2 regions of the Marinobacter sp. C2H3 genome follow, and region 2 is predicted to be linked to the other one. Evidence: riboswitches for the same ligand, from Rfam matches in the RefSeq annotation. Region 2 holds a riboswitch; the other holds the start of a gene.
What was found. Region 2 has a riboswitch for cobalamin ahead of V3388_RS12650 (ribonucleoside-diphosphate reductase subunit alpha). Riboswitches for the same ligand answer to the same signal wherever they lie in the genome.
Positions count from the first base shown of each region.

Region 1: linked by a shared signal. The riboswitch ahead of V3388_RS10930 (TonB-dependent receptor plug domain-containing protein) and the one ahead of V3388_RS12650 (ribonucleoside-diphosphate reductase subunit alpha) in region 2 are both predicted to bind cobalamin.

Region 1 covers NZ_JBBBNZ010000003.1:326,323-330,154, reverse strand. The annotation lists gene V3388_RS10935 (putative nucleotidyltransferase substrate binding domain-containing protein) at 1-1,264, opposite strand, end outside; cobalamin riboswitch at 1,403-1,627, shown strand; gene V3388_RS10930 (TonB-dependent receptor plug domain-containing protein) at 1,770-3,635, shown strand; gene V3388_RS10925 (cobalamin-binding protein) at 3,670-3,832, shown strand, end outside.
Region 2 covers NZ_JBBBNZ010000003.1:724,619-728,450, forward strand. The annotation lists gene V3388_RS12635 (hypothetical protein) at 1-108, shown strand, start outside; gene fmdA (formamidase) at 245-1,477, shown strand; gene V3388_RS12645 (zinc ribbon domain-containing protein) at 1,481-1,834, shown strand; cobalamin riboswitch at 1,970-2,156, shown strand; gene V3388_RS12650 (ribonucleoside-diphosphate reductase subunit alpha) at 2,338-3,832, shown strand, end outside.

The sequences.
Region 1 (3,832 bases), 400 kb from region 2:
ACACCGCCAGTGGCTGCCGCCACTTGGGGTTGGTGGCCATGATGTCGCCGGTGCAGTACTTGTAGCCGCACTGGGCGAGGCCATCGCTGACGAATTTGGCCAGCGCCAGGAAGTAGGCGTCGTGGTCTTCCGGCACGAAGGCGTCGTCCAGGATCATGGCGTTGTCCTGGTCGGTCACCACCAGTTGCTCGTCCCGGGCCATGGAGCCGAGGGCCATGAAACAGTAGGGCACTGGCGGCGGCCCCAGTTGCTCCTCGCCCAGTTCCAGCAGGCGCTGGGTGAAGCTGCGGCCAATGCCGGCCATGGCGCTGCCAATCATGTGGGAGTTGGCGTCCTCGTTCACCATGCGCACGAAGGTGTCGCGCACGTCCCGGCTGATGCGCTTGAGCCCCCGGACCGTGTTTTGATGGTGGATGTTGCTCACCAGGTACAGGCTGCTCTGGCTCTCGTACTTGACGATGTCGGACAGGGCGATCACCCCCCGGACTTCGCCCCGGTCCATCACCGGCAAGTGATGGACGTTGTTGTGCAGCATGGTCAGCAGCGCCTCGAAGATGAAATCCCGGGCGTCGATGGTGATCAGGTCGGCGGACATGATGTCCCGGATCGGGGTTTCCGAGGGCAGCGCCTCGCACAGGGCGCGGGTGCGCAGGTCCCGGTCGGTGATGATGCCTTCCAGGCGTGGTCGGTCGCCTTGTTCGTCCATCAGCAGCAGCGCCGAGACGCCGTGTTCGGTCATGATCCGGGCCGCCTCCTGCAGGCGCACGGTGGTGGGTGCTGTCACCGGCCGGCGGGAAATCAGACGGGTGACCCGGGAGGTCATCAGGTCGTTGGATTTTTCCCGGCGGGACAGGGCCGAGCGCAGGCGGCTGCGGTCCTCGATTTCCACGTAATCGGCAAAGTTCTCGTCGTTCTCGAACAGTTCCTGAAAGATCGAATCCGGAATCCGATAGATCAGGGTGTCCTCAATCGCGGTGGCCGGAAACCGGGTTTTCTTGTGCATCAGCAGGCCGAACTGGCCGAAGATTTCCCCCTCGCCGATCCGGTTGTACAGCTCCCCTGACCGGCGGAACACCTCCACCGCGCCGCTGCGGATGTAGTACAGCCACTGGTTCGCTTCTCCAAGTTCCAGAATGGGCGTGCCCGCCCGGAAATATTCGATCTCGATGTTTTCCACCACCCGTTCCAGCAGGGACTCGGGCAGGTCGTCGAACGGCGGGTACTGGGCCATGTGATTGCGGATGTCGATGAGTTCCGGCTGCATAACGCTCCCTGGCGGGCCCGAGCGGGTGATCGGCGTGGTTCGGTGTTCGGAAAAATGTCCGTTAATCAACGACTATAGCAATCGACCGCGTCGGTGGCCACGGCCTCGCCATTGACCGGCTGGTAAGCGCTTGCTAGCCTTGCCGCACTTTTTCCAGGTGTCCGTCGCGAAGCGCGACGGATGAAACGGGAAATCGGTGCGCCAGGCTCCCCGCCCGGCAAAGCCGATGCTGCCCCCGCAACGGTAAGCAGGTAAACGGCGACCAATCGCGCCACTGTGCCCTCGGGCATGGGAAGGTGGTCGTCCGGGAACGCGCCAGTTCCGCCTGCCAGCCCGGAGACCGGCCTGGAAAAACACCCGGGGCTGCGGTGGGCGGCCGGGTGGGTTGCATCGGCCTGTTCTGGTACCCGCCCCCTGTGGCGCCCGCCCGGCCCCGCGCCCGCCTGCCCCCGTTCCGCAGCCAAGCCTGAACCCGCGCGGGTGCGCGCGGCTGCGGAGTTTTATCATGTCAAAACTGTCAGTTTCCCTGCTGGCGTCGGCCATTGCCTTCGCCACCCCCGCCGCCTGGGCGGCATCGCCCTCATCCTCTTCCTCACCGGATTCGTCGGCGGCTGAACCGGGCCGGGCGCTTGATCCGATTGTGGTCACCGCCACCCTCGGGCCAGAAACCGTGGGCGAAAGCCTGTCGTCGGTCACCGTACTCAATAACGATCAGATCCGCCGCCAGCAGCCCCGGGAGTTCCGGGACCTGCTTCAGGCCCAGCCAGGCGTGAATGTGGTGTCTGACGGCAGCTACGGCAAGACCACTAGCGTCTTCCTGCGCGGCGCGGGCAGCTCCGGTACCGTGCTTTTGCTGGATGGCATCCGGCTGCGGTCGGCCACCGCCGGTATACCGCCCTGGCAGTTCCTGCCGCCGGACCTGATCAGCCGGTTGGAGGTGGTCCGCGGTGCCAAGAGTTCCCTGTACGGCGCCGATGCCGTGGGCGGCGTTATCCAGGCGTTCACCCTGGATCCGAAACCCGGGAAAGGCGGCTGGGTGGAGGCGTCCGGCGGCTCCAACCAGACCGGCTCGGCGGGCGCCGGTGTCACCCTGAACGAGGACGGCAATTCCCTGCTGGTGGCGGGGGATCACCTGGAAAGCGACGGCACCAGCCTGAGGGAGGGCGGTGAGGACCGGGGCTTCCGGAATACCGGGGGGCTGGTCCGGGCCCGGCACGCGTTCGAGCAGGGCGGCGGAGTCGGCGTCACCTTCCTGCAATCCTCCGGCAATACGGAGTTCGAAGGCGGTGACACCGACTACACCATCCAGGCCGGCAGCCTCTACCTGGACGCGGTTGCCAGCGACACCTGGCGCACCCGGGTGCAGTTCACCCAGTCCCGGGACGAGCAGGAAACCTACGGCGACTACCCGAGCGTGTACGACACCCTGTCCCGCTCCGCCCGCTGGGAAAACACCCTCACCGCCGGCGTGCAGCAATTCATCATCGGCACCGAACTGTCCACCGATGAAGTGGACGGCACCGATACCTTCGCCGAGGACAGCCGCACCAACACCGCCGTGTTCGGCCAGGCGCTGCTGAATTTCCAGAAAACCGACGTCACCGCCAGCCTGCGCATGGACGACAACGACGCCTATGGCCGCAAGGAGACCGGTGGCCTGGCCCTGGGCTATCGGTTGGATGCGTCCCATCGCGCCCGCCTGAGCTACGCCACCTCGTTCCGGGCGCCCACCTTCAACGACCTGTACCTGGTGACGCCGTACTACACCGGTAACCCCGACCTGTCTCCGGAGAAGGGGCAGATGGTGGAAGCCGGCATCTCCGGCCACTACACCACCTTCTTCTGGGATGTGGCGGTGTACCAGAACGACGTGCGGGATCTGATCACCTACGTCTCCGACCCGAACACCTTCATTGGCACGGTGGAAAACGTGGAAACCGCCCGCATTCGCGGCGTGGAACTGAGTGCCGGTTACCAGACCACCCGCTGGGACCTGCGGGGCTCCCTCGCCTACGCCGACAGTGAGAACCGGGACACCGGCAAACGCCTGCCCCGGCGCGCCCGCACCACCGCCCGGCTGGACGTGGACCGGCTGTTCGGCCTCTGGTCCGTCGGCGCCAGCGCCGTGGCCGAAGGTGACCGCTACAGCGACGCCGCCAACGACCTTCCTCTTGCCGGCTTTGCCACCCTGGACCTGCGGGGCAGCTGGCAGTTCCTGCCGGACTGGACCGCGAGGCTGAAACTGGCCAACGTGTTCGACCGTCGCTACGCCACCAGCGTGGGCTACGACAGCGCGACCTTCGAGCCCTTTGACTACCTGGCCGCCGGCCGGACGGTCATGGCCACCGTGCGTTATGATGTGAGCCTCTGAAGACGTGGGAGCAGGCAATGACGGGACGGTGCGGATGAGTCGGGCCGTGGTGTGGCTCAGGCCGGTGTTCGCGGCGATCGCCATTGCGCTCAGCGGCGCGATGCCCGCGGTGGCCGCAGACCGCTGCGCTACCGATGCCCTGGACCGCAACGTTTGCCTGCCCGCCCCGGCCCGCCGGGTTGTGTCCCTCTCCCCCG
Region 2 (3,832 bases):
CTGGAAGCCAACCGGGAATCCATTGAACAGAACCGGGCCGCCTCAGGCCCGGTTTTTGTTTGTGGCGTCGCGATCCGTGGTGAGGTGGTTGGGCCCTACGTCGAATGACGTAGGCGCCGGGGGCATTTCGCGAATACCCCGGCGCCGGGGGATGGTTGATAGTGAATTCCGTCAGCGCAGCGGCCGCCCGGCTCTGCGCTTTATCGCACAGACGCCGAACGCCAAGAACCGAGGAGCGACCGCCATGGCCGAAACACTCATCAAGATCGATTTGAGCAAATCCGCGTACGAGAACGAGCACATCCACAACCGCTGGCACCCGGACATTCCGATGGCCGTGACCGTCAAGCCGGGGGACGATTTCATCCTCGAGTGCTACGACTGGACCGGCGGGCAGATCAAGAACAACGACAGCGCCGACGACGTGCGCGACGTGGATCTGACCCAGGTGCACTTCCTGACCGGCCCTGTGGGCGTGGAAGGCGCCGAGCCCGGCGACCTGCTGGAGGTGGACATCCTCGACATCGGCGCGTTCCAGGAGAGCCAGTGGGGCTTCAACGGCTTTTTCTCCAAGAAGAACGGCGGCGGTTTCCTGACCGAGCACTTCCCCGAGGCCCAGAAGTCCATCTGGGACTTCAACGGCATGTTCACCAAGTCTCGTCACATCCCGAACGTGGAATTCGCCGGCATGATTCACCCGGGCCTGATCGGCTGCCTGCCTTCCAGGGAGATGCTGGCGGAGTGGAACAAGCGGGAGAAAGAACTGTTTGATACCGATCCGGAGCGTGTACCGGGCCTGGCCAACCTGCCGTTCGCCGACACCGCGCACCTGGGCAAGCTGGCGGGCGAGGCGGCCAAGGCCGCCGCCGGTGAGGCTGCCCGCACCGTGCCGCCCCGGGAGCACGGCGGCAACTGTGACATCAAGGACCTGAGCCGCGGCTCCAAGGTGTACTTCCCGGTGTACGTGAAAGGCGCGGGCCTGTCCGTGGGCGACCTGCACTTCAGCCAGGGTGACGGCGAAATCACCTTCTGCGGCGCCATCGAAATGGCCGGCTGGATTCACCTGCGGGTCAACCTGATCAAGGACGGCGTGGCCAAATACGGCATCAAGAACCCGGTGTTCAAGCCCAGCACCATCAAGCCGCGCTACGAGGACTACGTGATCTTCGAAGGCATTTCCGTGGACGAGCAGGGCAAGCAGCACTACCTGGACGTGCAGGTGGCCTACCGCCAGGCCTGCCTGAACGCCATCGAGTACCTCACCAAGTTCGGCTACACCAAGGCCCAGGGCTACGCGTTGCTCGGCTGTGCGCCGGTGGAGGGCCACATCAGCGGGGTGGTGGACGTGCCCAACGCCTGCGCGACCCTCTGGCTGCCTACCGAGATCTTCGATTTCGACATCAACCCGACGGCGGAAGGACCGACTAAAAAGGTCACCCCGGGCACCGACGTTCCGCTGTCCCCGGACAAGGAGTAATCCATGCCCCTGTACGACTACAAGTGCCGCGACCACGGCCTGTTTCAGGAGCTGGGCACCATGGCGGAGCCGGGCAAGCCCGCCGAGTGCCCCACCTGCAAGGCGCTCTCGGCCCGGGTGATTGCGCTGCCGCCCCAGGTGCTGGGTATGGACCCGGCCCGCCGGCAGGCGGAGGCTCGCAATGAAAAGGCTCGGCACGAGCCGATCGTCTCCACTGCCGACCAGCGGGCCCGGGACGCTGAGCACCGCCAGCGCTGCGGCTGCAAGAAGCCGTCGGACGGCAAGCACATGCTGTTCTACACCGCCGACGGGAAGAAGATGTTCCCGTCCATGCGGCCCTGGATGATCAGCCACTAGGCGCCGGGGCCGCCGCCCCGATCTGTTGTCACGTGTTTGGCCCCGCGAGGGGCCTTTTTTATGGGCGGCTTGTTCTCGCGGAGTATCGTGTATATAGTGTTTTGGTCCTTGGTCAACTACCAGATGTTGTGATGGTTTTGTAACCACACCCACGGTAGACGGGAATCCGGTGAGACTCCGGAACTGACGCGCAGCGGTATTGGGGAACGAGCGTGGCAATGATGACACTGGCGATCAACAGCGCCGGGAAGTCGCCACGCAAGGCCGGATCGAACGATCCACGCCCCTGAGTCCGAAGACCTGCCAGGGACGTGCTGGTTCCAGCCAACCGGAGCCAGCGCGACTGCACCTTCGCGACTCAGGCGCCTGCATTCGGCCCATCAAGGTGAGCAGCAAACGAACATGGCCACGCACGCCTGCCAGTTTCCCTGGCCCTGTGCCGCCGGTTCGTCCTGCGTATGCGAAGGTGAAAGGAACCCAACGCGTATTCAGGAGAACGCCCCATGTCCGCCTCTGCCCTGGCCGAACCCCGGCCGACCGCTCACACCGATACCGAATCCCTGCAGGTGATCAAACGCAACGGCACCCTCGTTGGCTTTGACCCGTCCAAGATTTCCGTCGCCGTTACCAAGGCCTTCCTGGCGGTGGAAGGCGACCAGGCTGCCGGCTCCGCCCGCCTTAACGGCGCCGTGCGCCAGGTCACCGACCAGGTGGTGCAGGCCATCCGCCGGCGCCTGCAGGCCGGCGGCAAAGTGCACATCGAAGACATCCAGGACCAGGTGGAACTGGCCCTGATGCGGGCCGAGGAACAGAAAGTCGCCCGTGCCTACGTGCTGTACCGGGAGGCGCACGCCCGCCAGCGGGCCATCGACGAGCCGATGGAAGCCCACCCGCACCTGACCGTGAAAAAAGCCGACGGCACCGTGGCCCCCCTGGACCTCGGCCTGATGAAACAGCAGGTGGAGCAGGCCGCCGCCGGCCTGGAGGGCATCGAAGGCGAATCCCTGGTCGAAGACGCCCTGCGCAACCTCTACGACGGCATCGCCGAGACCGACGTGCTCTCCGCCCTGGTGATGACCGCCCGGGGCCGCATCGAACGGGAGCCGGACTACAGCGCCGTGACTGCCCGCCTGCTGCTGGAACAACTGCGCCTGGAAACCGCGACCGCGCTGGCGCTGCCCCGCCATGAGCCGCTGGCGGACCTTTACCCCCAGGCCCTGAGCGCTTTTATTCACGCGGGCATCCGCTACGACCTGCTGGACGAAGCCCTGGCCGCCTTCGATCTGGACCGGCTGGGCGCCGCCCTGAAACCCGAGCGGGACCACCAGTTCGGCTTCCTGGGCCTGCAAACCCTCTACGACCGCTACTTCCTGCACTGGAACCAGGCCCGCCTGGAACTGCCCCAGGTGTTCTTCATGCGCGTGGCCATGGGCCTGGCGCTGCGGGAAGACGATCCCAATGCCCGCGCCATCGAGTTCTACAACCTGCTCTCCAGCTTCGACTACATGGCCAGCACGCCCACGCTGTTCAACAGCGGCACCCGCCACTCCCAGCTGTCCTCCTGCTACCTGACCACCGTGCAGGACGATCTGGAAGGCATCTACGGCGCCATCAAAGACAACGCCCTGCTCAGCAAATGGGCCGGCGGCCTGGGCAACGACTGGACGCCGGTGCGCGCCCTGGGCTCCCACATCAAAGGCACCAACGGCCAGAGCCAGGGCGTGGTGCCCTTCCTGAAAGTGGTCAACGACACCGCCGTGGCGGTGAACCAGGGCGGCAAGCGCAAGGGCGCGGTGTGCGCCTACCTGGAAAGCTGGCACCTGGACATTGAGGAATTCCTGGAGCTGCGCAAGAACACCGGCGACGAGCGCCGCCGCACCCACGACATGAACACCGCCAACTGGGTGCCGGACCTGCTGATCGAACGCATGCGCGAAGACCGGGACTGGACCCTGTTCTCCCCCAGCGACGTGCCGGACCTGCACGACCTGTACGGCA